Regions from separate parts of the Ureibacillus thermophilus genome, predicted to be linked through region 2. Evidence: predicted binding sites of a transcription regulator. Region 2 holds the regulator's gene; the other holds the start of a gene.
What was found. The regulator CtsR, encoded in region 2, represses protease genes until heat stress. The targets are predictions, from matches to a motif close to ATGGTCAATAAAGGTCAAACA.
Positions count from the first base shown of each region.

Region 1: a site for CtsR is predicted at 7,052-7,072, ahead of DKZ56_RS05875 (ATP-dependent Clp protease ATP-binding subunit). Genes of this name have one in related genera too.

Region 1 is NZ_CP036528.1:1,190,272-1,205,900, forward strand. It holds gene DKZ56_RS05830 (Cof-type HAD-IIB family hydrolase) at 1-666, opposite strand, end outside; gene DKZ56_RS05835 (serine aminopeptidase domain-containing protein) at 774-1,532, shown strand; gene DKZ56_RS05840 (metal-sulfur cluster assembly factor) at 1,617-1,925, shown strand; gene DKZ56_RS05845 (nitrous oxide reductase accessory protein NosL) at 2,189-2,839, shown strand; gene DKZ56_RS05850 (right-handed parallel beta-helix repeat-containing protein) at 2,909-4,192, shown strand; gene DKZ56_RS05855 (nitrous oxide reductase accessory protein NosL) at 4,189-4,644, shown strand; gene DKZ56_RS05860 (ABC transporter permease) at 4,626-5,456, shown strand; gene DKZ56_RS05865 (ABC transporter ATP-binding protein) at 5,453-6,130, shown strand; gene DKZ56_RS05870 (Crp/Fnr family transcriptional regulator) at 6,208-6,903, opposite strand; gene DKZ56_RS05875 (ATP-dependent Clp protease ATP-binding subunit) at 7,092-9,230, shown strand; gene DKZ56_RS05880 (DUF2929 family protein) at 9,511-9,708, opposite strand; gene DKZ56_RS05885 (beta-ketoacyl-ACP synthase III) at 9,898-10,836, shown strand; gene fabF (beta-ketoacyl-ACP synthase II) at 10,909-12,147, shown strand; gene DKZ56_RS16030 (hypothetical protein) at 12,250-12,456, shown strand; gene trpS (tryptophan--tRNA ligase) at 12,410-13,405, opposite strand; T-box leader at 13,464-13,674, opposite strand; gene spxA (transcriptional regulator SpxA) at 14,136-14,531, shown strand; gene mecA (adaptor protein MecA) at 14,905-15,546, shown strand.
Region 2 is NZ_CP036528.1:595,624-611,252, reverse strand. It holds gene cysS (cysteine--tRNA ligase) at 1-1,331, opposite strand, end outside; T-box leader at 1,462-1,676, opposite strand; gene gltX (glutamate--tRNA ligase) at 1,685-3,145, opposite strand; gene ispF (2-C-methyl-D-erythritol 2,4-cyclodiphosphate synthase) at 3,315-3,797, opposite strand; gene ispD (2-C-methyl-D-erythritol 4-phosphate cytidylyltransferase) at 3,995-4,690, opposite strand; gene DKZ56_RS02890 (PIN/TRAM domain-containing protein) at 4,718-5,812, opposite strand; gene radA (DNA repair protein RadA) at 6,015-7,385, opposite strand; gene DKZ56_RS02880 (ATP-dependent Clp protease ATP-binding subunit) at 7,510-9,948, opposite strand; gene mcsB (protein-arginine kinase McsB) at 9,938-11,032, opposite strand; gene DKZ56_RS02870 (UvrB/UvrC motif-containing protein) at 11,029-11,583, opposite strand; gene DKZ56_RS02865 (CtsR family transcriptional regulator) at 11,598-12,062, opposite strand; gene DKZ56_RS02860 (DUF4870 domain-containing protein) at 12,268-12,573, opposite strand; gene DKZ56_RS02855 (hypothetical protein) at 12,790-13,017, opposite strand; partial or broken gene DKZ56_RS15925 (protoglobin domain-containing protein) at 13,155-13,706, shown strand; gene DKZ56_RS15920 (methyl-accepting chemotaxis protein) at 13,797-14,471, shown strand; partial or broken gene tnpC (IS66 family transposase) at 14,723-15,629, opposite strand, start outside.

The DNA of each region.
Region 1 (15,629 bases), 590 kb from region 2:
ATCGTTGTCTTCATCTCCAAAGGCGATGATGCGCTCCCTTGGAATTCCCAAGTATTTCGCAATTAGTGAAACGCCGATAGCTTTGTTCAATCCTTTTCTCACCACTTCAATAATGTTGAAAGGTGCACCCCAGCGCCGATGTTCAATGAGTTCCGCATGTACTTCCTGCAAATGCTGACGAATCAAGGGCACGTTCGTTTCAGCGGCATGAATCAATAAGCTCGTCGGATTTTCATTTAAGTTTCCACGCAAATTCCCGATAGTTACTTTTGGGTTTCCCATTTTAAATATATCCATCATTCGTTGGTCTTCCACATGAATATACACATCATCAATCACTTCTGCAATTAAGTTTTTGTATTGATATTTATCAACAGAGTCAATAACATTGTGCACCACTTTCATATCAATGGGGGTGTGAATGACTTGCCAAGAAGGATTTTTCGGGTGATGTATATAAGCTCCGTTGAAGTTTACAATCGGAGTCGTTAAATCTAATTCCTGATAATAAAGATTGCTTGCCCGGAATGGTCTTCCAGTGGCAATCATCACATGATGACCGGCTTCTTTCGCTTTCATCAATGTTTGTTTTGTTTTTGGAGAGATGGTCTGATTATCTGTCAGTAAAGTACCATCCAAGTCCAATACAATTAAATGTTGTTTCATCGAAAGTCCCCTTTCTGTTTTTACGATTTTATCGCGGCCTTTTGAATTCGTCAAAATTTATCATTTTTGGTAACATTACTAAAGATAGGTTTGAAGGAGTGAGGTTAATGATAGTAGATGATGAACGTTGGCAAGATATTCCCTTAATTCATGTTTATACGGAAGAAATGAATGAGCGTTCACCTGTACTTATATTTTTACACGGATTTTCCAGTGCAAAGGAGCACAATTTGCATTATGCCTATCAATTAGCGAAAAAAGGCGTTCGTGTCATTTTGCCGGATGCAAAGCTTCACGGCGATCGAGCCGATCATTGTTCCGAAGAGAAATTGAATTTGAAATTTTGGGATATTGTTGTGAATTCTATACATGAGCTTGGCAAGTTATACGATGAAATCCAGCTGCGTTTTCAGCCAGAGAAAATAGGTGTTGCCGGAACAAGCATGGGCGGAATTACTACTTGCGGCTGTTTGAAGAAATATGATTGGATTGATGCGGCTGGCGTTTGCATGGGGGCGCCTGGATACAGTGCCTTCGCGGAGTATCAAATTCAACAATTTGAACAAGCGGGTATTCCACTTCCTTTATCCGATGAGCAAATCGAACAAATACATAATGTTCTTTTTGAATATGATATAACAAAAACGCCAGAACGATTAAACAATCGACCTGTAATTTTTTGGCATGGAAAAAAAGATACAACCGTTCCAATGGACAATGCATTACATTTTTACGAAACAACACGTCCATACTATGTACATCCGGAACGTTTGCAATTTATGATCGATGAAACACAAGGGCATAAGGTGAATCGGGCTGGTATGCTTGCGGTGACGGATTTCCTTGCAAGGCATTTAAAAGACTAAATTTTTGTAATTTTATTTATTGTGTAGTATCATGGTTGAGAATAGTTATCGTTTTCGAAATGGAAGGAGCGATGAATGATGGCAATGGATGCTGATTTGAAGGAAAATATTCTTGGTGCTTTAGAAAACGTGATTGACCCTGAATTGGGGATAGATATAGTGAATTTAGGTTTAGTTTATGATGTGGACATGGATGAAGAAGGGGTTTGCAAAATTACAATGACCTTGACTTCCCTTGGTTGTCCACTTGGTCCGGTTATCGTGGATCAAATTAAAACAGTGCTAAGTGAATTGCCAGAAATCAAAGATGTGGATGTCAATATTGTATGGAATCCACCTTGGAATAAAGATATGATGTCCCGTTATGCAAAAATGGCATTAGGAATTCGCTAATGTAATGATTAAAATATGGATGGACTCATATAATTGGGATAAAATAATTAGTCCAAATTAGGCATTTCCGATACTCCCTCATTTTAATGGAGCGAATTGGTAAAACAAAAGAGTTTTGCCGATTCGCTTTTTTTGTGCTGTTACAAAATGGCCATTAGAATTTTTCATATTTTTAACATTCTCTTTCATCTTTTTTCACAACTTCTTTGTATAGTAGAAACCGTAGAGCTGATACTAGTAAAACTACGGAAGGAGAAAAATGAATGAAGAAATTTTTGACACTCGTCATGCTGCTAGCCATGTTCACATTAGCTGCTTGTGGACAATCGGACCAATCTTCCAATAATGAAGAATCAAAAAATACAACTCAAGAAGAAACAAGCACTGAACAACAAAATAAAAAAGACACAACAACAGCAGAAGTATCCAAACCTGATCCACGATTACAAGAGCCAACCGAACATACAGTTTGCGAAATGTGCAATATGAAAGTTTATGAAGCGACTGATGAATTAGGAAAATTTACTGGCCAAGCCATTAAAGAAGATGGTTCCATCGCTTTCTATGATGATATTGGCTGTTTATTGAATGCTGAACTTGCCCACAATGAAAAAAATCAAAAATATGTGCGTGATTATAATACATTGGAATGGGTGCTTGTAGATGATGCAACAATCGTTAAAACCGATTTAAAATCACCTATGAACTGGGGCTATGTATTCTTTAAAAACAAAGAAGATGCAGAAAAATTTATTGCTGAAAATAGCAGCTACAAAATTGTGGAACTAGATGTTGTGAAACAGGAAGCAAAAGAAAGACGTGAAGCGAAGTTGAAAAAACAGGCAGAACAGCAGCAGCAACAACAAAATGGAAATATGGATAGTATGTCCCATGAAGGACACAGCCATTCATAAAATATACAAGGTTAGGCCGTCTAAAGCGATTTTAGACGGCCCAATCCCATTTGAAAGTAGATGATCAAAATGCGTACTATGATTAGCTGCCTGTCTTTTCTTCTTTTCTGTTTGGCATATGTACATGAAGCGGAGGCAAAGGCCGATTTGCAATCCATCCTTGAGCATCAGGAAGAGGGAGCGACAATTTATATTCCGGCTGGTATATATGAAGGAAATTTTACTATCAGCAAGGAAGCAACCATTATAGGAGATGGAAAAGTGGTCTTAAAACCTAAAAATCCAAAAGAACCTGTTCTCACGATTGCGGAAGCTAAACATGTCTACCTTCAAAATGTACAAATAAATGCACCGGGAACAGGAATGATGATTAAAGATTCTCATCATGTTCAGCTTTCCAATCTTTCAATGAGTTCCGTTGAGAGCGGTGTGGAAATCTATCAATCCCAACATATCAGCATTGAAGAGATTTCGGTAACCGGAAATGATCGGCATTTTGCCAATAAAGGAAACGGCATTGCCGTCTTTAACAGTTCTGACATTTTCGTTAAAAACAATAAAATTGATAAAGTGCAAGATGGTATTTACATTGAAAATGTTCAAAGGATTACAGTTGTTGGAAATGAGGTAGAAAACAGCCGATATGGAACCCATTTTATGTACAGCAAAGATGCGGAAGCCTATGGAAACCAATTCCGAAAAAATGTAACGGGCTTTATGGTCATGATGACGGAAAATGTGGACTTTTCCAACAACGCAATTTCTTACCAAAATGGATTTAATGGGACGGGCATTACTTTATATGAAGTAAAAAATATTCATATTCAAAACCATGCCGTTTCAGGAAATCGGGTTGCAATCTCTATTCAAAAGTCTACAGGAGCGAATATTACCAACAATCGGTTTCAAATGAATCAAACGGCGATTGAAGCGGTTCAGTCAGATACGAATCTAGTAATGAAAAACGTCTTTGTTGGAAATTTAGTGAATGTCCGTTCCGATGTGAAGGGCATTCAGTTAAAGGAAAATTATTTTGATGATTATTCAGGAATTGATCTTAACGATGACGGCATTGGAGACGAATCCTATGCAGCATTGCAAAGCTTTGGCCAGTGGATGGTTAGAAAGCCGGTTTATCAATATTATGTGGAATCACCAAGCGTCGTCTTATTAAATCAAATCGACCAACAAACGAATAAAACGGCTAAGCAATTACTGGTCGATGAAACGCCGGCAACCAACTTTGAAAAAGACCATGCAGTTCATTTTCAATTGCATTGGCCGCAGCTCGTCGTTGGTTGGATATTAATGATTGGCTGCATCATGATTTGGAGAAGGAGTGTCATTGTATGAAATGGAAAATAATTGCGTTCACTATATTCATGTGTTTTTTACTCGTTGGTTGCACCGAACAAGCTTATGAACCGAAAGAAATGAATAAAGAGACGGATATTTGTAAAGTATGCAATATGGGGATTGCCTTTGAAGATTATGCCGGACAGCTTATTTATAAAAACGGCGATTATGAAGTGTTCGATGATTTAGGATGTTTAGTGGAGTTTTTGAAGGATGTCGATGAATCGGATGTGGGTGCCGCTTTTATTAAAAGTGCAGATGGAGAAGAATGGCTATCAGTTGAAGAGGCGACGTATGTGTATTCAAAAGATTACTGGACGCCAATGAACTATGGAGTGCTTGCTTTCCCTTCAAAAGATGCTGCGGAACAATATATGAAAGAACATGGGGAAGGCGAAGTATTATCCTATGAACAACTAGATGATTTTCAATGGGGAATTCATCACTGATGCTTGGGAAACTGATTATACTAGAATGGAAACAAATGCTCCGCAGCAGATGGATGCAGCTTGTGGCTATTCTATTCATCTTTGTTTTTGTTTCCATCGTCATGATACAGCAATTAGCTTTGCCGGATATTGAAGGTTTTACAAGGCAAACGGCTTCTTTTTTGAATTTGCTCTTATTTTTATTGCCGCTCTTTACCTTGACCATTGGTGGAATGAGCGTGGCCGGCGATGTAGAATCCGGATGGTTTTCTTTGTTAAGAACTTATCCGATGAAAATTTGGCAATATGTGTTTGGGAAGTTTTTTGCCCTTGTTTGTTCGTTTATTTTTATCGTGCTTTTAGCGCTTGGGGTCGTTTTTGCATTGGGAGGATTATTTGGCAGCGTCAAAGTGCCCTATGAATTTTTGGTGATTGCTTTCTGTTTAATATTGATTTTTTCAGCAATAGCCATCATGCTTGGAAGTTTAGCCAAAAATCGATTACATAGTTTAGCGATTTCCCTTGTTGTATGGGCATTGCTGTTGTTGCTTCTTTCGTATTTAATAATGGCGATTGGCACGGTTGTTCCCGGCCATGTGCTGCAAAAATTGACGATTATGATGCTGCATATAAACCCTGTTGATTGGCTTCGTTTTGGTTATTTCCTGCTTTCTGGCCAAACTACTGTGCTTGGACCAACCTATTATGATTTAATTTCTTTTTATGAATCTATTGCTGGCATCGCGGTGTTCACTGCATTGTCTTTGCTATGGATAATTGTTCCGTTAATCTTTGCCGCAATCAAATTAAAGAAATTAGGTGTTCAAGAATGATTGTAGAAGCAAGAAATATAAAGAAGATTTATAAAAATAATCGGGGACTTCATGAAGCGGATTTTACGATTAGAAAAGGGCGCATTGTTGCTCTGGCAGGCGGCAACGGGGCAGGGAAAAGCACGCTTATCCGTTTGTTGACAAAGCAAGAAAAGCCAACAAGCGGGGAGTTTATTTGGCATCAGGATGGACTTGTCCGATATATGCCCGATGATGTGGATTTTCCTTCTACATTGACCGCAGAAGAAGTGTTAGGATTGCTTGCTTCATTAAAAAAAGTAGACCGGTCTTTGCAAGATGAAATATTAAAGCAAGTCGGACTGTATGAAGTAAAAAAGCAGAAAGTGTCTTCCTTTTCAAAGGGAATGCGGCAGCGATTAAATTTAGCCCAAAGCCTGATTGGGGGAAACGGTTTAATTATCATGGATGAGCCGACAAATGGACTGGATCCTTATTGGATTTCCCGACTAAAAGAAATCATGATGGAAGAAAGGAATCGGGGAGCGACGGTGTTGTTTTCGACCCATATGCTCGCTTTTGCGGAACAATTGGCCGATGACGTGCTGATTTTACATGAAGGAAGAATCATTGCAGCAGGAGAGGTGGAACAATTATTGGTGGAAAGCCGCTGCCATCATTTAGAAGAACTTTGGCTGCAGAAAATTGAACTGTGAGTTATCGCCATCAAAAAACATACTAAAAAGAGCGAATTGGAATTTCTTCATCCAATCGCTCTTTTTGAATTTTCAGATTAATCGATGCGGCAAATCGTTAGCGGACAGTCTTCGCAGCAAATTTCCTTTTTCAAATAATCTAAATCATGGATGGTAATGATGCTTTTTTCAAAGGATATAATCCCTTGTTTTTTCAGGTCATTGAGCATCCGATTGACCATTTCACGGCTTGTGGAACATAGGTTGGCAAGATCCGTATTCGTTAAATTAATATTGATATGAATATCGTTATTGTCATCCAATTTTCCATACGTATTGGCAAGCCGAATTAACGTGGAATAAAGGGCGCCTTTTTTGCCATGCAGCACTATATCCCGCAAAATGCTTTGGGTTTTCATATGTTCTGTTTGAAGCCATCGAATATATTCAATCATCAATGTTGGCTGCTCCGTTAATAACATTTCTAAATTATCTTTTTTTATAGATAACAGCTCGGTATTGATAAGAGCTTTGGCAGACATGGTATGAATGACTGGAGACCCAAAAACCGCGCATTCTCCAATCAATGAGTTCGGACCGCAAATTCTTAGGGTTAATTCTTTTCCGTTTTCCGTCTCTTTATTGATTTGTACAGAGCCTTTTAAAATAAGGTAGAGCTCATTGGCATTTTCGCCTTCCTGGAAAATATGATTGCCTTTTTCGACTTTCACTTGCAAGCCATGTTTTTCAAATAAAGTCTGGAAATTCATCGGAACCTTTTCGATTAAGACCATTTAAACATCACATCCTTATAACTGATGTATAGGTTCCATGAAAACGAACATAAAACCTATATATATATTACCACATTTCACTCATGCAAATATTGAAAATTTTGAGAGCAATTATTTGCAATTATTGGTTATTAAAATTATAATCAATTTAGTCAAAAAAGGTCAAACTGTTTCAAAGAGGTGGTTGTATGCAGTTGCAACAGGAAGATAATCGCAGTGCTTTAGAAAAATACGGTCGCAACTTAAATGAAGAAGTGAAAAAAGGAAAAATTGATCCTGTCATTGGACGCGATGAAGAAATTCGAAATGTGATCCGTATTTTATCCCGAAAAACAAAAAACAATCCAGTGTTGATTGGAGAGCCTGGCGTCGGAAAAACTGCCATTGTGGAAGGGCTTGCGCAGCGAATTGTCCGGAAAGATGTGCCGGAAGGACTGAAAGACTGCATAATTTGGGAATTGGATATGAGTTCTTTAATTGCAGGGGCCAGCTTCCGAGGACAATTTGAGGAACGGTTGAAAAGCGTATTAAAAGAAATTCGTGAATCCGAAGGGCGCATGATTTTATTCATCGATGAAATTCATACAATTGTTGGAGCTGGACGGGCAGAAGGTTCAATGGATGCAGGGAATATTTTAAAACCGATGCTTGCTCGAGGAGAATTGCACTGCATTGGAGCAACAACGCTGGATGAATATCGAAAATATATTGAAAAAGATCCAGCTTTAGAACGAAGATTTCAACAAGTCATGGTGAGAGAACCTTCTGTGGAAGATACGATTTCCATTTTGCGTGGATTGAAAGAGCGTTTTGAATTGCATCATGGAGTCAGAATCCACGACCGTGCGATCATTGCAGCTGCTCAGCTGTCCAATCGCTATATTACAGACCGCTTTTTGCCGGATAAAGCCATTGATTTAATTGATGAAGCTTGTGCCATGATTCGTACGGAAATTGATTCCATGCCACAAGAATTGGACGATGTGACGCGCCGGGTTATGCAGCTGGAAATTGAAGAACAAGCTTTAGTGAAAGAAACGGATGAAGCGAGCAAAAAACGGTTGGAAGCTTTGAGGGAAGAATTGCAAGCGTTAAAAGAAGAGCAAAAAGAGCTCCAAAAGAAATGGACTTTTGAAAAAGAAGGCTTAGAGCAATTGCAAAGAAAACGGGAATTGCTCGATGAATACCGCCGTGAGTTGGAAGATGCAGAAAGCAAGTATGATTTGAATAAAGCAGCTGAACTTCGCCACGGTAAAATTCCAGCCATAGAAAAAGAAATTAAACAATTGGAAGAAACGTTGTCAACTGCTTCTGAAAACCGCATTTTGAGAGAAGAAGTGACGGCGGATGAAATTGCAGCTATCGTTTCTCGTTGGACAGGAATTCCTGTGACAAAATTAATGGAAGGCGAACGGGAAAAATTATTGCGTTTAAAAGATACGCTTCATGAAAGAGTTGTTGGCCAAGATGAAGCGGTCAAACTTGTAACAGAAGCGGTATGGCGCGCCCGTACCGGCATGAAAGACCCAAATCGCCCAATTGGTTCATTCATTTTCTTAGGTCCGACAGGCGTAGGGAAAACTGAGCTGGCCAAAGCGTTGGCAGCGCAGCTATTTGATTCAGAAGATCACTTTATCCGAATTGATATGAGCGAATATATGGAAAAACATAGCGTATCAAGACTTGTCGGAGCTCCTCCGGGATATATTGGCTATGAAGAAGGCGGTCAGTTAACGGAAGCGGTTCGCCGCAATCCATATGCTGTTGTCTTGTTGGATGAAATTGAAAAAGCTCATCCGGATGTGGCAAACATTTTACTTCAAATTTTAGATGATGGACGGATTACCGACAGCCAAGGACGGCTTGTGAACTTTACAAATACGGTCATCATTATGACTTCAAATATTGGTTCGCAATATTTATTAGAAGCTGGTTCCCACTTTGATGAAGAAGTAGAAAATGTTGTCATGGTTGAACTTCGCAAACACTTTAAGCCGGAATTGTTAAACCGCATTGATGATATTATTTTATTCCATGCGTTGACGGATGAACATTTCAATGCGATTGCTTGGAAATATATTAAACAATTGCAAGAGAGGGTGGCGGAAAATGAAATCACCCTCATTGTGGATGATGAAGTGGTGGATTGGATTGTGGAAAACGGCGTCGATCCGCAATTTGGGGCTAGACCGTTGAAACGGTTTGTGCAACGCCATGTGGAAACGGCAGTGGCCAAGGAACTTTTGAAAGGGGAAATCCTTCCAGGCAAAACAATGAGAGTTTCATTAAAAGATGGAAAATTGGTCGTTGGTAAAGCTTCAGCTTGAGTTGATTTCGGATCAGCCGTTTTTTTGGATGATGTGCTAATATTTTGGCAATTTTAACGATTAAAGTTCATAAAGAAATAAAAAAAGGGCTGTTCAGAAAGTCGAACACTTTCGGAAACAGCCCTACTTCTTATGGTAATATTCTCTTAAAAACTTTCCCTGCGGAGGTTACAAAACGCGCCTCCTTGTCGCCATTTAACTGCGGCAAAACTCTATAAAGCCGCAAAGGGGGCGTTTTGAAATGACTTTTCAGACACCCCTTTTTTACAATGTATAAGGATTAATGTTCTTCTTTAAGATCTTTTGGAGATTCGCTAGGGATAAGTGCAGCGATAATCCAAACGAGAATCATGAAGATTACAGCGATTACTAAAGCAGTTGTAAGATCGAAAGTTGTTACTCCTAAAATGGAACCAACTACGTAGCTCAACATGGAAATTAACATAATTCCCCAAATGAATGACATAATATATTGCATCTCGTTTCACCTCTATTGCTCTTTAATAACTAGTATATACCTTGTTCATCTTAATAATCATATCATAGTCTGTCAACAATAAACAATAAACTTTTCGTGAACCAAATTTTATATTGTGAAAAATAAAATTATGGTCTATAATTAAGACCAACTACTAATTGCAAGTATAAAATTGGGGGTTAAATGACCATGAATGCTGGAATTCTCGGTTTAGGTAAATATGTTCCGGAGAAAATTGTCACGAATTTGGATTTAGAAAAAATTTTAGATACGAGTGATGAATGGATTCGCACTCGGACTGGAATTCAAGAAAGAAGAATTGCCCGCGAAGATGAGCATTCTTCGGATATGGCTTATGAAGCTGCGAAACAAGCCCTTGAAAATGCTGGAGTTAAGCCGGAAGAAATCGGGTTGATTTTAGTAGCGACGATCACACCGGACCGCGCCTTTCCAAGTGTTGCATGCCAACTCCAGGAAAGACTAGGCGCTGTCAATGCGGCAGCGATGGATCTTTCAGCGGCGTGTTCAGGATTCATTTATGCTTTGGCAACGGCAAAATTATATGTTGAAAGCAACACTTATGATTATGTACTAATTGTAGGGGTAGAAAAATTATCCAAAATCACCGATTGGAACGATCGCAATACAGCTGTTTTATTTGGAGATGGAGCAAGTGCTGCGGTAATTGGAAAAGTTTCAGAAGGGCGAGGCATTTTGGCCTTTGAATTAGGCGCAGATGGAACAGGCGGAAAATACTTAAACATGAATGACGAGAACTTTATTTATATGAACGGACGTGAGGTGTTTAAATTTGCTGTGCGGCAAATGGGTGCAACGGCATTGTCTGTCCTTGAAAAAGCAGGGCTGTCCAAAGAAGATGTGGATTTTTTAGTGCCCCATCAAGCCAATATACGCATTATGGAAGCGGCTAGAGAAAGACTTGAACTTTCGGAAGACAAATTATCGAAACGCATTCACAAGTATGGCAATACTTCCTCTTCATCCATCGGCATTGCATTAAAAGATGAATTAGATGAAGGAAAAATCAAAGATGATGACATTGTTGTGTTAGTCGGATTTGGCGGAGGACTTACTTGGGGCGGCGCTGTCATTCGTTGGGGAAAATAAATAATAGATTTCTCCATTTCATTTATAGTAATTTATAATTATAGTGACTTGTAAGGGGGTAACTAGAGAGATATGAAAAGGAGAGTTGTAGTTACCGGGATTGGTGCAGTAACTCCGCTCGGTAATACAGTAGATGAAACTTGGGCAGCCATTAAAGAAGGGAAATCCGGCATTGGGCCGTTGACAAGAGTAGATGCGGACTTGTTCCCTGTAAAAGTTGCGGCTGAAGTAAAAGATTTTGATATTGAGCAGTATATAGAACGGAAAGATGCTAGAAGAATGGACCGATTCACTCATTTTGCCCTTGCTTCAGCATTGATGGCGGTGAAAGATGCTGATTTAAAAATTACCGACGAAATTGCCGACCGTGTTGGTGTATGGATTGGCTCTGGTATCGGCGGAATGGAAACTTATGAGCAACAATTTGAGACATTCCAAACGCGCGGTCCACGCAGAGTAAGCCCATTCTTTGTACCGATGATGATTCCGGATATGGCGAGCGGACAAGTCTCTATTTATTTAGGGGCAAAAGGTCCGAATGCATGTACAGTTACTGCCTGCGCTTCTGGAACAAACTCCATCGGCGACGCTTTTAAAGTTATTCAGCGCGGCGATGCAGATGTCATGATTACGGGAGGAACGGAAGCACCGATTGTCAAAATGGCTCTTGCCGGTTTCTGTTCGGCAACGGCCCTTTCACTGAACCCAGATCCAAATACCGCTTCTCGTCCATTTGATAAAGAACGCGATGGATTTGTAATAGGGGAAGGAGCAGGGATTCTCGTATTGGAAGAGTATGAATTTGCTAAAGCCCGCGGTGCAAAAATTTATGCTGAAATTATCGGTTATGGAGCAACAGGTGATGCATACCATATTACAGCTCCTGCACCAAATGGGGAAGGTGCTGCCCGCGCCATCAAACAAGCCATTCATGATGCCGGCATCGACCCTACAGAAATCGATTATATTAATGCCCATGGTACAAGTACGCCATACAATGATTTATATGAAACGATGGCGGTGAAATCAGTATTTGGAGAGCATGCGTATAAACTTGCCATGAGTTCAACAAAATCCATGACCGGACACTTGCTTGGAGCGGCAGGAGGCGTTGAAGCAATCTTTACGGTTTTAGCCATCCAAGAAGGTATTTTGCCGCCAACTATCAACTTACATAATCCAGATCCAGAATGTGATCTTGATTATGTGCCAAATGAAGCGCGCAAGGCTGAAGTGCGCTATGCTATGAGCAACTCATTGGGCTTTGGCGGACATAATGCGAGCCTTGTGTTCAAAAAACTTGATGAATAAATAAACAAAATGAAAATGCGTTTAGCTAAGTGCTAAACGCATTTTTATTTTCATTGATAAATAACAAAGGAATTAAAGGATGGTGGCATGATTTTCCGATTTATGTTGTTTTTATTCAGCTATGGCATTTGCGTCATTTCTGTAAGCAATCTTTTATTATATTTAAATTACCGAACGCTCGGCTATTCATGGCGCGCCGTCTTTTCCTTTATTTTAAGCGCACCGGAATTGTATTTAATGGGAATTTCATTAGCTGTGTTATTTATTTTGATATTCGACCTATTCCCATCGCGATTTCCATTTTCTTAACAGTTTCATTGGCAATGGCATTGGCTTTTTCAGCGCCTTCATCTAAAATTTTATCCAATTCTTCGGAGTTAATGAGTTCGTTGAAGCGTTCTTGAATTGGCGTCAAGTGTTCGATTAAGGCAGTCGCAACACCTTCTTTAAAGGCGCCGTAGCCAAGCCCTTCGTATTTTTTCACCACTTCATCAATAGATTTGTTAGTAATGGCCGCTTCAATTGTTAATAAGTTGGAGATGCCAGGTTTCTTTTCTTCATCAAAGTAAATAACACCTTCAGAATCTGTAACGGCTGATTTAATTTTTTTCATAATGTCTTTTGGCGTATCGAGCAAACGGATTGTTGCTTTAGTATTTGGGTCGGACTTAGACATTTTTTTCGTTGGTTCTTGCAATGATTTAATGCGCGCTCCTGCTTTTGGCAATTGAATTTCAGGAACTTTCAATACTTCCCCGTAGCGTTTATTGAAACGTTCTGCCAAGTCGCGCGTCAATTCGATGTGTTGTTTTTGGTCCTCTCCAACTGGAACAATGTCTGTATTATATAATAGAATATCTGCTGCCATTAATGGAGGATATGTTAAAAGACCGGCAGAAACGAATTCTTTCCCCACTTTTGCCGATTTGTCTTTAAATTGCGTCATGCGCTCTAGTTCGCCAATGGATGCAATGCATTGAAGCATCCAGCCTGCTTTTGTGTGGGCAGGGACTTCCGATTGAATAAATAATGTTGCTTTTTTAGGATCAATGCCTGTCGCAAGATATGTGGCTGCAAGAGTCCGAATGTTTTGCCGCAATTCTTGTGGTTCTTGTGGAACGGTAATAGCATGTTGGTCCACGATGCAGTAGATGGCGTTTCCTTCATCTTGCAATGCAGGGAATTGCATGAAGGCGCCGATATAGTTACCTAATGTGATGACACCTGTTGGTTGAACTCCTGAAAAGATTGTTTTCATTCATACTACCTCCTATTTTTATCCATAAAAAAACATCATACGGCCAATACTATGTATGTATTGGGACGAATGATGTGAATCCGCGGTACCACCCAGTTTGCCTAAAAAGGCCTCTTGGTTCTTCATAACGTGAAGTGTACGAGCTTTGCTACTTGCTTTCACAAAGCCAACTCGGAAGTCCATTCCATTTGCCCTGTGATCTGTTTGCACCACCCACAGACTCTCTAAACACAGACAGCAAATGTACTATTCTTCGTCATGGTTGTTCCAATATATAATCGCGATAAATTATGAATGAATTATAAAGTAATTTATAGGAAAAATCAAACGGGAAAATTTTTTCATTTTGGAATGAGACCTATAAGAATTGGGTATTACTGTTGTAAGAACAATGTAAAGTCAAATGATTTGTCAATAAATTGCGAATATTCTCGATTATTATCAGTAATTGAGAATGATGAAAAAACAAAATGAAGGAGGTATCTGAATACAAACTTTAGCAATAAAAGAATTTTTTAAAGATTTTCCGATTAAAAAGCAAATTTTTTATAAAACTCTCCATAAAACTAATTTTTTTTAAATATCCTATATTCAAAACGAAAAGATTATTGTATAATTGATACGAAGTTTAAAATAATACTAATTATAAATTAAGAAAGATTGACGCAGGTGCCTATTTTGCACATTGATGCTATATATGAAGATCAAATAGAAGGGAAGTGTAACAATGATTGTAACATTATATACATCACCAAGTTGTACATCATGCAGAAAAGCAAAAGCTTGGCTAGAAGAGCATGATATTCCTTATAGAGAAAGAAACATTTTTTCTGAACCACTTACAATCAGCGAAATTAAAGAAATTTTACGAATGACAGAGGACGGAACAGACGAAATTATTTCAACCCGCTCTAAAGTATTCCAAAAATTAAATATTGATGTAGAAAGTTTACCTTTACAAAAATTATATGAATTAATTCAAGAACATCCTGGACTTCTCCGTAGACCAATTATTTTAGATGAAAAACGTCTTCAAGTTGGTTTTAATGAAGATGAAATCCGCCGATTCTTGCCAAGAAAAGTTCGCGCTTATCAGTTGATGGAAGCACAAAAAATGGTCAATTAATCATAAAAAGTTTCCTGGAAAAGTGTAAATGCAGTCAACTTTGCTTGACTTGTTTACACTTTTTTTATTTTCTAAGAAATTTCATCTTTTTTTACTTAATACTTGATTTAATTGAGGTTGTCATCTACAATTTTCAATAATTCAAATAATTTTATTTGAAGGGGCTTTTTCCTTTTCATTTTCTATATGTCCATCATACAATAGAATCATAGAATAAGACATATAATGATATAAGCGTTTTGTTCTGTATACCGATGGAAAGAATAAGGGGAAAGGCACTTTCGAATTGGGGTGTAATTTGGCTCCGATTCAAACATACTAAATACACGCTTTCGGGTTTTCAACCAATGACTGTGAAGGGAGTTGAAGTCTCATGGACATCGAACGCGTAAATGAAAATACAATCAAGCTCTTTATCACATATCGTGATATAGAGGATCGCGGTTACAGCCGTGAAGAAATTTGGTATAACAGAGCAAAAGGCGAAGAATTGTTTTGGGATATGATTGGTGAAATCAATACAGAAGAATATTTTGATTTAGATGGGCCTATTTGGATTCACGTGAATGCCTCTGAACAAGGGCTGGAAGTGATTGTGACACGTGCCAATGCAACGGATTCCGATCCAAACTCTCTCTTCTCAAATTTTGAAGAACATGAAGCAACCATCGGAAATAAAGACCCATTCAATCCCTTCGATGAAGATGATGTGCTAAACCATGAAGGAATTACAAATATGTCTATATATAAATTCAAGGATATTGATGAAATTGTACCAGTAGCCAATCGACTAGTTGAATACGGGTTAAACAGCTCTTTATATAAATATGAAAATGATTACTACATTGCCATTGATTTTTCGGGCGTGAATGATAGTGCAACTCGCCAAAACATCCGCTCAATATTAAATGAGTTTTTAACAAGTTCCAAAATGACGATTTATCGTTTGCAAGAATATGGAACAACGATTATGGAAGAAGATTGCTTCGAAACAATCGTTCATTATTTTGATTAAATTGTGCCTAATTTAAGGCACTTTTTTTATTTTTGCCTATCTTTTTCCCCTCAAAAAAAAAACTTTCCAATCCCCTCTTGCAG
Region 2 (15,629 bases):
CGAATTTCATCTGCCCGTTTGAAATCACGATTCTTTCGTGCAATGTTCCGCTCTTCAATCAATTTTTCAATTTCTTCATCCAAAATTTCTTTCTTTTGCGCTAAGTTAATTCCTAATACGCCACTTAGCACATCAAAAGTTTCAATAAATGCTTTTAATACTTTTTCATCGGTATTAGCTTGGTTTACATACGTATTAGCAATTCGCGCCAGCTCAAATAAAACGGAAATGGCATTTGCTGTATTGAAATCATCGTCCATTTCTCTTTCAAATTCTTTTTTTAACTCATCAATTTTTTGCAAATACTCTTCACTTTGTTCCGCAAGATTTGTAGCCGAATTTAAGCGATGCTCCAAGTTCGAATAAGCTGTGCGCAAACGCTCTAATCCGCTTCGAGCCGATTCAATCAATTCTTGAGAGAAATTGATTGGATGGCGATAATGTACAGATAGCATGAAAAATCTTAACACTTGCGGATCGATTTTTTGGATAATGTCATGGACTAATACAAAATTTCCTAATGATTTAGACATTTTTTCATTATCGATATTAATATATCCATTATGCATCCAATAACGGGCAAAAGGTTTTCCAGTATAACTTTCGGATTGGGCAATTTCATTTTCGTGGTGAGGGAATGTTAAATCTTGCCCTCCAGCATGGATATCAATAGTATCTCCTAAATGAGTTCGAGCCATCACAGAGCATTCAATATGCCAACCAGGCCGCCCTTTTCCCCAAGGACTCTCCCAATAGATTTCCCCCGGTTTTGCCGCTTTCCAGAGGGCAAAATCCAGCGGGTCTTCTTTCTTTTCACCCGGTTCAATGCGGGCGCCCACTTTCAAGTCATCAATAGATTGATGGCTGAGCTTTCCATATTCCTCAAATTTGCGCGTGCGGAAATAGACATCCCCTTGAGATTCGTAAGCATATCCTTTATCCACCAAGACTTGAATAAACTCAATAATATCATTCATATGCTCCGTTACTCTAGGATGCACATCCGCTTTCTTGCATCCGAGAGCCGTAATATCTTCAAAATAGGCATTGATGAAGCGTTCCGTAAGTTCAAAAACCTCTTCTCCCAACTCATTGGCCGCTTTAATTATTTTGTCGTCCACATCTGTAAAGTTTGATACGTATTTTACTTCATAGCCTTTATATTGCAAATATCTGCGAACTGTATCATATACAATCGCCGGACGGGCATTTCCAATGTGTATATAGTTATAAACAGTTGGTCCGCATACGTACATTTTTACTTTTCCTTCTTCAAGAGGAACAAAAGGCTCTTTCTTTCTTGTCAGCGTGTTGTAAATCTGAATTACCATAGCAGTCTCTCCTTTACAAAATTCCAATCTTTTCATTTTTCCGGACAATGTTCATCTATAACTAAATTACCATCTTTTTTATAAAAGAAGTCAATAACTTAATAAAAAAACGCCCCCATCATATTTCTATGACAGAGACGCTCTTTTGCGCGGTTCCACTCTGATTGAAAGCATCATGCTTTCCCCTCGTTTGTCGATAACGGCGACTTGCCGACTTGCCTACTTTCTTTCAGCAAAGCGCTCAAAGGTGCATTTCCGTAAAATAGAGGTTTAGGTCACTTTCAGCCAATGGTGACCCTCTCTGTCAAACATATTTTACGTACTTCTCCTTTTCAACGCTTTTCCATATGCAATTAGTTTACGAACTTTTCTAAACGGGCTAACACTTTTTCTTTTCCTACCAACTCAATCGTATTAGCTAAATCTGGACCGTGCGTTTGGCCTGTTGTCGCCACACGGATTGGCATAAATAAGTTTTTCCCTTTATAGCCAGTTTCTTTTTGCACTTCTTTCATCGATGCTTTAATGGAAGGAGCATCGAATGTTTCTAACGCTTCCAACTGACGTTTAAAGGCTGAAATGACATCTTTTACATGCTCCCATGCCAACACTTCTTTTGCTTCCTCGTCATATTCCACTTCATCTTTAAAGAATAGGCTAGATAGTTCCACAATTTCTGCACCATAGCTCATTTGATTGTGGTACAAGCTAATCAATTTCGTTGCCCATTCTTTTTGTTCTTCATTTAATTCTTCAGGAAACAGACCGGCTTTTTGCAAGTGAGGCAATGAAAGTTCGACTACTTCCTCTAAAGATAATTTTTTAATGTATTGATTGTTCATCCATGTTAATTTATTCCGGTCAAACATGGATGGTGATTTGGATAAACGTTTTTCATCGAAAATTTTGATGAGTTCTTCTTTTGTAAAGATTTCTTCTTCCCCTTCTGGAGACCAGCCGAGCAATGCAAAGAAGTTGAACATGGCTTCCGGCAAATAGCCGAGTTCTTTATATTGGGAAACGAATTGGATAATGGATTCATCGCGTTTTGATAATTTTTTGTGATTTTCGTTCACAATGATTGTCAAATGGCCGAACTCAGGATATTCCCAGCCGAACGCATCGAAAATCATCATTTGTTTTGGTGTATTGGATAAATGCTCTTCTCCGCGGAATACGTGAGTGATATCCATATAATGGTCATCAAGCACCACCGCAAAGTTATAAGTAGGGATGCCATTGGCTTTCATGATTACCCAATCGCCGATATCTTTTGATTCAAATACAACTTCTCCGCGCACCATATCATTAAATTTATAAGTGACATTTTCAGGAACTTTGAAGCGGATTGTATAAGGAATTCCTTGCGCTTCTTTTTCTGCAATTTCTTCTTTTGTTAAGTGGCGACATTTTCCATCATAAACAGGAGCAGCCACGCCTTTTGCTCTTTGGGCTTCCCTTGAAGCTTCCAATTCTTCCGGCGTACAGAAGCATTTATAAGCTAAACCGCGTTCTAATAGTTCTTCTGCGTGTTTTTTATAAATCTCTAATCTTTCTGTTTGGCGATATGGCGCATAAGGCCCGCCGATTTCAGGGGATTCATCCGGAATGATTCCCAGCCAGCGCAAATTATCAAGCTGGGATGCTTCCCCTCCTTCAATATTGCGCTCTAAATCTGTATCTTCAATGCGGACAACAAATGTTCCATCATAATGTTTTGCGAATAAATAGTTAAACAATGCCGTACGTGCTCCACCGATATGTAAATGACCGGTAGGACTTGGTGCATACCGAACACGAACTTTTTTTGCCATCATCATTTCCTCCTAAGTTTTACAATAAAAAAACTTTATTTCTTCCTTAAATCCTGCGATTTTCCATGCTCCCCTTGACTTTTGTACATTTTACCACTACAGCGCAGCATTGAAAAGTTTATGAAAGGGAATAAATTTTGTCATTTCGAAAAGGAAATGGCTACATCACTCAAGATGGTTTTTTTATTAATAATATGGTCGCTAATGCTGCGATTCCTTCTTCTCGTCCAACAAATCCCAATTTTTCAGTAGTCGTCGCTTTCACATTCACTTGGGATGGTTCTGCATGCAACAATTGTGCAATACGATTTTTCATTTGTTCAATATAGGGAGCCATTTTTGGTTTTTGGGCCATAATGGTACAATCTACATTTCCAAGAACATAGCCTTTTTCTTCTACGATGTTCCAAATATATTCTAATAATTTTGCGGAGTCTGCATCCTTATACTGCGGATCCGTATCTGGAAAATGGCGGCCGATATCTCCTTCGCCAATCGCTCCAAGGGCTGCATCGGTGATTGCATGCAATAATACATCTGCATCGGAATGTCCTAAAAGCCCTTTAGTATGAGGTATTTCAATTCCGCCAATAATCAGCGGACGCCCTTCTTGAAAAGCATGAACGTCAAATCCTTGTCCAACCCGAAACATATACTAGCTGCATCTTCTGAAGACTAATTTAGCCTATAATGCAGCATTCACCATCCTTTACTGTAATCTATTGCAAATGACCAATTCATATATTAACATATTTCCCATTTGAATGGATTGTAAGCCTTTTTCACAAAAATTCTATTTAGGTAAAGTCAAACAAGAAAAAGCCCCACTAATCAAGTTGATTGGTGAGGCTACCTTTCAGTTTTCAACTGTCGATTTTTTAATATTGCTTCGCCAAAGATTAAATCTTCTTTCGTAGTAATTTTTATATTTTCATAACTGCTTTCTACAATATGGATTTCGTGGCCAAGGCGTTCCACCAGCATCGCTTCGTCGGTTCCTAAAAACCCGACTTTTTCTGCTAGATCTTCCGCTTGGCGCAACAATTCAAAACGAAAAGCTTGCGGCGTTTGAATCGCCCATAAATCCTCCCGCTCCACTGTTTCCACAATGATGCCTTCACGCACTTTTTTCATTGTATCTTTTGCACGGACGCCTGCGATGGCAGCGCCTTTTTCATAAGCCGTCTCCACCAACCGATCAATAACGGATTGAAGAATAAAGGGCCTTGCCGCATCATGGACAAGAACGATATCCACATCTTTCATCACTTTTAAACAAGCGTGAACAGAATGTTGACGCTCCTTCCCACCATTTGGTAAACCCTTTACCTTTGTAATGTTATATTCGTTTAATAAACGTTGGATATATTCTCTTTCTTCCGGCTTCACCGCCAAATAAATTCCTGTACACTTTGAATCCTTTTCAAAGACTTCAAGGGTATGAATCAGAATTGGTTTATCGGCTAAAGACAAAAATAATTTATTTGTTCCTGCCCCCATGCGTTTTCCACTTCCGGCAGCAGGCAACACTACTTCGTAATCCACAGACTCAACTCCTACATTTGCTGCGTTTTATGCGACTTGTTCATCTTTCGGTTTTGCAAAAATCATACGTCCCGCAGAAGTTTGCAATACGCTTGTGACGGTAACCGTAATCGCTTGACCGATGTAATTGCGGCCGCCTTCAATTACAATCATTGTACCATCGTCTAAATAAGCAACACCTTGATTTTGTTCCTTGCCGTCTTTAATGACAACAACCTGCATATCTTCTCCTGGAATCACAACCGGCTTCACCGCATTGGCAAGCTCATTGATATTTAACACTTGCACATGGTGAAGTTCACATACTTTATTTAAATTAAAATCGTTAGTTAAAATTTTGGCGCCCATCTTTTTCGCAAGCCGAACCAATTTTAAATCAACTTCTTGAACATCGTCAAAATCTTCTTCTGAAATCATGACTTTGACAGATTTCCCGTCCTGCAATCTTTTTAACATATCCAGACCCCTTCGGCCACGGGTGCGTTTCAAGGAATCGCTGGAGTCGGCAATATGCTGCAATTCTGTCAATACAAATTGCGGCACAACTAAAACCCCTTCAATAAATCCTGTCGTTGCAATATCTGCGATGCGGCCGTCAATAATAACGCTAGTATCCAACAGTTTATATAGCGTTTTTTCTTGGGGAGCTGATTGGCCATTATCTCCAGGCTTCTTTTTTGAACCTACGCCAGATTTTGAAAAGATTTGAGAAAGTTCTTCCCTCTTTTTAAAGCCGACTCTAAATCCTAAATAGCCCAGTATAATTGATAAAATAATCGGCAAGAAGTCCGTGATGATGGGAATATTAATCCGCTCAATAGCAAACCCTACAAAATATGCTACAATTAAACCGACAATTAATCCTAGAGTACCAAAGAATAAGTCCGCTGCTGGAATTTTAAAAAGCACATCTTCCATCCAATTGATGAGTCTTACACAATAATCTGATAAAGAAAACGATAGAAGAAACAGCAATATTGCTCCGATTGCTACAGATGTATATGGATTATTTAACCAAGGACTGGATGATAAATTAATAATTTCATATAATGGCGGTAAAAAGACAAACCCCAATGCCCCTCCAATAAACAGAAAAGCAATTTGAATAACCCTTTTCAATATGTGGCCACCTCCTTTTTTTTGATATATTATCTTATTAATAATTATACATCGTTCATGAATCCTTTGCGATTTGCAGCCCTCTTCCATGCGTAATTTGGACTTTTTTCCTTTTTGTTCATAAAAAATTAATTTATTTTTATCTTTACTTTTCCCAAATTTTCGTGAAAAAATGCCCATTGTTCTCAAATAATGGGCATTCTTCTTAACGACTAAAACAAAGCTTCAATGCTTCGTTAATCGTTTGAACGCCAATCACTTCTATTTCTTTTGGATATTCCCATCCGCCTACGTTTGAAGCAGGAATAAATACGCGCTTAAACCCGAGTCTTGCCGCTTCATAAACCCTTTGCTCGATGCGGGAGACACGTCGAACTTCCCCTGTAAGACCTACTTCCCCAATAAATACATCCGTTACATTGACAGGTGCATTTTTGTAGCTGGAAACAATAGATGTCAAAATGGCTAAGTCAATGGCCGGCTCATCCAATTTTACGCCGCCCGCCACTTTCACATAAGCATCTTGGGCTTGCAAAAGCATTCCCATTCTTTTTTCCAACACCGCCATCAATAGCTGAACCCGGTTTTGGTCTACTCCCGTTGCCATTCGTTTTGGATAGTTAAAACTAGTAGGTGTCACCAATGATTGAATTTCCACTAAAATAGGTCTGGTTCCTTCCATGGAAGCTACAACCGTTGAACCGGCAGCCCCTTGAGAACGTTCCTCTAAAAATAGTTCAGAAGGATTTAACACTTCTTTAAGCCCTGAATGAATCATCTCAAAAATCGCAATTTCATTGGTAGAGCCAAATCGGTTTTTATGGCTTCTTAAAATACGATAGGTGTGGTGTCTTTCTCCCTCAAAGTAGAGAACCGTATCCACCATATGCTCTAAAATACGAGGCCCTGCAATTTGCCCTTCTTTCGTCACATGCCCCACAAGAAATGTGGCAATGCCTTTCGTTTTGGCAATCCGCATCAGTTCAGCAGTACATTCCCTCACTTGCGACACGCTGCCGGGAGCGCTTGTCACTTCCGGATGATGCACCGTTTGAATGGAATCGACGATGATAAACTGGGGCTTTACTTCTTCAATACTATGACGAATTAGTTCTAAATCCGTTTCCGCATAGATGAATAGTTCTTTAGATTGAACGCCGAGTCTTGATGCCCTTAGTCTTGTTTGCTTCAATGATTCTTCCCCAGAGACGTAAAGCACGCGATGCCCCCTGTTGGACAAATCCGCAGATAACTGCATAAGAAGTGTCGATTTCCCAATCCCTGGGTCTCCGCCTATAAGTACAAGTGAACCTGGCACAATGCCGCCGCCAAGCACCCGGTTCAACTCCACCATGCTCGTTTCAACTCGTTGTTCTTCCTGCGTTTCAATACTGACAATTGGAACGGCTTTTTGGCTTTTTGCTTCTGAATGTTGAAACACCCCACGGGATTTTGAAACGACTTCTATTTCTTCTACAAAGGTGTTCCACTCCCCACATCCAGGGCATCTCCCCAACCATTTCGGCGATTCATAGCCGCAGCTTTGACAGCAGAATTTTGTTTTCTTTTTTACCATTAGTGCCTCCTCAAAATTTTTTAATCGATAACTAAATCAATATGCTCGCTCTATCTTGAATTAAAATAAGCTGTACCGCAAGCCAACTAGTATTGACTTGCGGACAGCTTCATGTATGAAAATTTTATGCATTTTCAACCGTATTTTTTTCTCTTACAACAAACTCGCCATCCACGTAGTCAAAGACAACTTTGCCGTTTTTCGAAATCGTGCCTTTCAATAATTCTTCGGATAAACGGTCCTCTACATTTTTCTGTAAAGCTCTTCGGATTGGGCGGGCGCCGTATTGCGGATCGTAGCCTTCTTCGGCGATTTTCTCTAAAGCCGCATCTGTTAATTCCAAATCGATATCTTGATCTTTTAAGCGTTTCACTAAAGATTTTGCCATCAAGGATACGATTTGTTTCAATTCTTCTTTTTCTAATGGTTTGAAGACGATAATTTCATCAATTCGGTTTAAGAATTCTGGACGGAAGGCTTTTTTCAATTCGTCCATCATAGTAGATTTCATATCTTTATATTTGCTGTCTTTTTCTCCTACGCCAAATCCTAGGTTTTTTTGATATTTTAACGCTTCCGCACCAATGTTGGATGTCATGATGACAACTGTGTTGCGGAAATCCACTGTGCGTCCTTTTGAATCAGTCAAGCGGCCGTCATCAAGCACTTGCAATAAGATGTTGAATACATCTGGATGCGCTTTTTCAATTTCATCTAAAAGCACAACAGAGTATGGTTTACGGCGAACTTTTTCCGTTAATTGGCCGCCTTCTTCAAATCCTACATATCCAGGAGGTGAACCAACTAAGCGGGAAGTGGAGTGTTTTTCCATATATTCGGACATATCAATGCGGATCATCGCATCTTCATCGCCGAACATAACTTCTGCTAATGCTTTTGCCAATTCTGTTTTACCTACGCCAGTTGGACCTAAGAAGATAAATGTACCAATTGGTCGTTTTGGATCTTTCAGTCCAGCGCGGGCGCGGCGAATAGCTCTTGAGATTGCTTCCACTGCTTCATGTTGGCCGACAACACGTTTATGCAATTCTTCTTCCAAGTGAAGCAATTTTTCGGACTCTTCTTGAGCGATTTTGTTCACTGGAATTCCTGTCCACATGGAAACGACTTCGGCAATATCTTCAACGGTTACTTTGGATTCTTCTTTTCCTTGTTTTTCTTTCCAAGATTTTTTCAATTGCTCAAGTTCTTCTTTAATTTTTTGTTCTGTGTCGCGCAATGCGGCTGCTTTTTCAAATTCTTGGCTTGACACAGCTGCGTTTTTCTCATTGCGCACATTTTCTAATTTATCTTCAAGTTCTTTTAAGTTTGGAGGCATTGTAAAGGAACGTAAACGCACTTTAGAACCAGCTTCATCAATCAAGTCGATCGCTTTGTCAGGCAAGAAGCGGTCGGAAATGTAACGGTCAGAAAGTTTAGCTGCCGCTTCAATGGCTTCATCTGTAATTTTTACGCGATGATGAGCTTCATAGCGATCACGCAATCCTTTGATAATTTGGATTGTTTCTTCCACTGTCGGTTCATCCACTTGAATTGGTTGGAATCGACGTTCTAATGCTGCGTCTTTCTCGATATATTTGCGATATTCATCCAATGTTGTGGCACCGATGCATTGCAATTCTCCGCGGGCAAGAGCTGGTTTTAAAATATTGGAAGCATCAATGGCACCTTCTGCACCACCAGCACCAATCAATGTATGAAGCTCATCGATGAACAAGATGATGTTGCCGGCTTGGCGAATTTCATCCATCACTTTTTTCAAACGGTCTTCAAATTCACCGCGGTATTTTGTACCTGCAACAACTGTACCCATATCAAGAGTCATGACACGTTTATCGCGCAAAGTCTCAGGTACTTCGTTGTTCACGATTTGTTGCGCAAGGCCTTCTGCAATAGCCGTTTTACCTACACCCGGTTCCCCAATCAACACTGGGTTGTTTTTTGTACGGCGGGAAAGAACCTCAATAACCCGTGTGATTTCTTTGCTGCGTCCAATCACTGGGTCAAGTCCGCCTTCACGGGCAATGGCTGTTAAATCCCTTGCCAAACTGTCAAGGGTTGGTGTGCTAACTGTTTGCGCAGGATTTGAGTTTTGGGAAACATCGTTGCTTCCAAGGAGCAATAACACTTGTTGGCGAGCTTTATTGAGGCTTACACCAGCATTTGCAAGCACGCGCGCTGCAACACCCTCGCCTTCTCGAATTAACGCAAGCAAAATGTGTTCTGTACCGATGTAAGCGTGGCCTAATTTCCGCGATTCATCAACGGCTAGTTCAATAACTTTTTTCGCTCTAGGTGTATAGTGTACAATTGGTCCTACGTCTTTTGTTCCTTTTCCTACTAATTCTTCAATGCCTCGTTCAATCATTTCTGGCGTTACATCAATTGCTTCTAAGGCTTTTGCGGCGATACCTCCGCCTTCTCGAATAAGCCCAAGCAGGATGTGTTCTGTGCCGATGGATTCATGTTTCCAACGAATCGCTTCTTCTTGTGCCAACTGCAACACTTTTTGAGCGCGTTGAGTAAATCGATTAAACATCATATTTTTCCTCTCCTTTTCGTTTTAATTTTCCATTATTTAATTTTTCCCGTATTAATTTTGCTCGGAATACATCCCGTTCAGCCGGTTCTAATGTAGTGCCTGCATATTGTTGTACAAATCCAGGTTGAATAAGAATTGTACACTCATTCAAAATATGCTTTGGAACATCTTGAATGATTCCCAAATCGACACCTAATCGAACATTGGATAAACAAGTAGCCGCTTCTTCGCTCGTCATAATCCGCGCATGTTTCAATGTACCGTAAGCCCGGTGGATGCGGTCTTCCAAAGCAATGGCTGATTGGGCTAAAAGCGCTTGTCTTGCTTTTCGTTCTTGTTCGATAATTTGCATCACGACTTCTTGTAAATCATCGATAATTTCATCTTCAGATTTTCCAAGAGTGACTTGATTTGAAATTTGATACATATTTCCTAAGTTTTCGCTGCCTTCACCGTAAATGCCTCTCACCACCATGCCGAAGCGAGCGAGCATTTGCGTTAAAGCTTTGATTTGTTTTGTCATTGAAAGCCCAGGCAAATGCATCATAACAGAGGCTCTTAAACCGGTACCTACATTTGTCGGACAGCTCGTTAAATAGCCGAAATCGTTATGGAAAGCAAACGGTAAAAGTTTTTCCAACTGGCTATCTAATTTATTCGCCATTTCATAAGTTTCGACTAATTTAAGGCCAGGGGCTAAACATTGAATTCTTAAATGGTCTTCTTCATTGACCATGACACTGATGGCTTCATCTTGCGAGATAATCACTGATGCGAACTTTTCTTTTCCTGCAAGCATCGGGCTAATTAGATGTTTCTCTACAAGTACTTGCCGTTTTAACGCAGGCATTTCCTGAATCGTAAAATGGGAAAAATTATGTTTTTCATCGTTTAATTGATAAAAGGCTTGCGCCACCATTTGGTCGATAGTTTTCGCTTCCTCATCAGTAAAAATCAATGGAAACCGAAAACCTTCTAAATTTCTTGCCAACCGAACGCGGGTGGAAATGACAATGTCATCTTCCGAACCTCCATCCCCCATCCAGCTTGGTGCTTCTGCTTTTAAGAAATAGTCTAGGTTCATGGTGTATCCACACCTCCCATTTCAAGCTTACGTTCCAGTTCTTTGATTTCATCTCGGAATCTCGCTGCATCTTCAAATCGCTCATCTTGAATGGCTAATTGCATTTGTTCACGGGCATGCTCAATTTGTTTTTTCAAGAGGCGATTGTTATCCGCTTTTTGCCCAGGTCTTTTGCCTGTATGTTTCGTTCCTGCCTGAATTTTTTCAAGCACTTGCGGAAGTTTTTCCCTGAAAGTTTCATAGCATTGAGGACAGCCTAATTTCCCCTCATTTAAAAATTTACGAAATGTAAATCCGCAAGCTGGGCATGCAGTCGTTTGAACGGAGGGCTGAACAGGTCTTTCTTGCACATCATTTTTCAAAAGCGGCATGCCAAACCAGTTGGAAAGTAATTGATGAATCGGAAAAGGTTCTTCTTTATGAAATTCAAAGTTGAAAGGATGAAACTGGGCTGCACATACTTCACAATAATGTTTTTCGCTTTTATGACCATTGATGATTTGTGTAACAGTTACCGTTGCTTCCCGTTGCTTACAGTGTTCACAAAGCATAACCTACCACCTCATCATTTTTCATATTTTAAAGTTAGTAACATCGCTTTTAAAATGGCCGACCTTAGTTCATCGCGAGTTGGTAGTTGAAGCTTCAGCGTATCACGGTTAACGGCTGCGAGCATTAACCTTGCTTCCTTTTCCATGATTACTCCTTCTTCCAGCAATCGATATATGATATCTTCCGCCATATTTTGAGTGGCGCCATTTTCGATTTGCTTAATTAAATGATCGATCAACTCCACTTTTGAGCTCGGCTTCACACGAAAAATTCGAATATATCCACCGCCACCTCGTTTACTTTCAACAAGATAGCCTTTTTCCACCGTGAATCGTGTATTGATGACATAATTTATTTGCGAGGGAACGCATTGGAATTTGTCGGCTAATTCGCTACGTTTGATTTCAATATGTCCTTTATCATCTAATTCGATAATCCGTTTTAAATACCCTTCAATCAAATCGGAAATATTTTTCATATTCATGTCAATTCACCTCGCTTTTTGACTTTGACTTTCTTTGACTTTATTATATGTCCATTTTTTTATATTTGCAAATAAAAACCCTTGACAAAATGGAGGGGGAAAAAAATCGACAAGACGCAATTAACATTACGTTTGCCGATTTTTATTTAATCTATTCAATTCATCAAAATACTATACAGTAATTGGAAATAATTGCTGTTTACACCCATCGTCCTACAATCGGATAGTTCCATTCATTTTCTCGAAGCGCATTGAAAATTCCGATAATCGGTACAACCAAAGTCATAATGCCGAAAATGATTAAGAACGGAATACCGATTAATACAAAACTAAGTACTGTCGAAATACCGATTAACACCCACATGACAAATTGGAATAGTAACGCTTGGATAGAAAGACGTTTGATTGTCTCCTCTTGGCTAATTAGAAAAAATAATATTGGCACTAAAACCGGAGCAAAAAATGCACTTGCGTGAATAATAACTTTTGCCCACTTTTCTTCCATCTATTTTCAACTCCCGTTTAAATTTATTAATATCTTGTTATATATTTTTACGAATGGCTCTTTGAATAGTTTCAAATTCCTGAAAAAATTTTTCCTTTTATTTTCGTATTTTTCCCATATTTATCAATTCATAGACAAAAAAATCTTTAGAAGGTCCTGCGTTATATGCTATTATGTGAAAAAAAGAAAAAAACTGCTCAAATGAGCAGCTTTTATTTAATCTTTTTTATTATTTTCTTTTAAATTTTTTGAGTCTACCTCATCAGGATGTTCAGTTGGGAAAAGGGCTCGGGCTAAAAAGCCTGAAAAAAGCGTAGCGCTGATGACAATTAAAATCTTATGATTTTTAGGAACTTCTTCAAACATATTATTTAACATGAGCATTGAAAAAACAGCTACCGTCACCATTGAAACAATGACATACGCAAGCCTCCGTTGATTCATGTTCGCAAACATCCTTTTCTTTAAATTCAATAAAACTAATGATATTTTACAACGTATAGGTTGAAAATACAATTTTAGGAATTTGATTACATAGAAAAATGAATTTCATATTAATAATTTTTAAGTGAGGTATACATATGAGATTTGTGCGATTAAGCAAGAATAACAAATCTATTTCAAAACCGTTTTTTGATGTAAATCAATATGTCCAAGAGGTGTTGATTGATGTTTCACATGATCCTGTTATAGCGAAACAAATGAACATCATTCATCTGACAAAAAATGATTTGGCCATCTTGCGTCAACTAAAACCGATCATTGAAAATGATATTCCAAAAATGGTGCAAGCTTTTTACGATAACATTTCGCTAAATCAAGATTTAGTCGATTTAATCAACAAACATTCCAATATGGATCGGTTAAAAGTTACACTTTCAAAACATCTACAGGATATTTTTGATGCGAAAATTGATAAACATTATATAGAAAATCGAAAAAGAATTGCTCTTGCACATATCCGTACTAGCCTTTTATCCAAATGGTATTTGTCATCATTCCAATCTTTAGTAACCTCTTTTTCAGAAATTATTAAAGAACAGAATATTTCAAAAGAAGACGCATTGCTTGCGGTCAATGCCTTCGCAAAAGTGATTAATTTTGAGCAGCAACTGGTGATTGAAGCATACGAAAGAGAGCAGGAACGAGTTCGCAGAGAAGATGAGCAAATCAAACAATCTTTAATTGCATCCCTTCAACAAATTGCAGAAGAACTGAATCATATGAATCAGGATACTATTACATCCATCCAATTCATTTCAGAACAATCTCATAACATTGCTACATCCACATCACAAGGTTTGGATTATGTAGCGGATACAGAAGAAAAATCCAATCAGGGTAAAGCCCAATTAGCAAAACAAACAGATTTAATGAATACGATTTTAAAAAGCGTTAATTTATTAGAAGAGTCCATGATGAATCTACGCTCTTCTTCTCAGAAAATTTCCGAGATTGTCAATTTAGTTACAGGTATTGCCGACCAGACAAACTTGCTTGCTCTTAACGCCTCCATCGAAGCAGCGCGCGCGGGTGAACACGGAAAAGGCTTTGCTGTTGTAGCTGAAGAAGTTCGAAAACTCGCAGAAGAAACAAAAAATGCTGTACAAGATGTGTCTACATTAATTAAAGAAATGGAAGCGAATATTTCAGACATGACATCCAGCGTAAATAACGTGGATGAACAAGTGAAATTAAGCGTTGAAACTCAAGGCAACTTAGCAGAATCGTTTGAACAAATTGCAAAGAAAGTGTCTGAAATCCGCAATCAATACGCTTCTACGTTCAAAGACATCGAGCAAATTTCAAACAATATTTCCCATTTAGTAGAAAGCACTAACTTGATTGCTAAATCTTCTGATACGTTAATCGAAGTTGTTCATGATATTTCGAAGTAGATTTGAAAAGGGGGCGTCTGAAAAGTCATTTCAAGACGCCTCCTTTGCGGCTGTCGCTAGAGTTTTGCCGCAGATAAATTGCGACGAGGAGGCACGTTTTGTGACCACCGCAGGGAAAGTTTTTAAGAGAATATTAGTAAGCCCGAATTCAAATGACGCATTGAAAACTTAAAACAGGGATTAAAAAAAGCGCACCTTTCGGTACGCACGACAAATAGCCCTACAATCTTGATGTTTTTTTCGATTGAGGGCTATTTTGCTATTGCACATGATTCACGTATATTTTTAGACCAAGGCAAGTAGCGATCGATTATTTCTGGCTGCTGATGGATTGGAAGATTCGGTAGTTCTGTCAATACTTTGACCAAGTATTGATAGAAATCAATTCCATTAGCTTTTGCCGTTTCAGCTAAACTCAAACAAATGGCATTGGCATCAGCTCCCAATTCACTCACAGAGAAAAGCCAGTTCTTCCGACCAATCACACTCGGACGAATCGCATTTTCTGCTGGGTTATTGTCAATCGCAATTCGACCGTCATATAGAAATGCTTTTAGACCTTCGGCATGTTTCAAGGTATAGTTTGCCGCTTCCGCAAGGGCACTTTTGCCGTAAAAAGGAGATTCATCTACCCATTGTAAGAATTCTTCCACAATCGGTTTGGAATATTTTTTTCGTGCTTTTCGACGTTTGCTTGGTGAAAGTTTCTTAAACTTTCGTTCCAATTCGTAGAGTCGATTACAATATTCTACACCTTTTTCGGCGTTTTTACTGTTGGCTTTTAACCATTTTCTACGCGCATGTGCCCAACAATTGGCGAATGTGACGTTAGGTAAACCAGCGTATGCAGAATATCCGTCACAAATGATGGTTCCCTTGAACTTTTCCACGAAGTCTTTTAAAACTTCCCGACTTCGCGATAACGCACTATGAAACATGACGATGGTCGGCCCTTGAGAAGCAACGCTTCGGAATACCCAGTTATAAGCATTAGACTGAGCCGACTTTCCATCCGAACGATTGAGTATTTGAGCGTATGTTTCATCAATATGAAGAATTGATTTTTTCATAAGGAGCTCTTTCATACGATGGTAGATTGGATGAAGCCAATCCTCCGCGATTCGAATCACCCAGTTCGATAAATTTTTATCGTTTGTA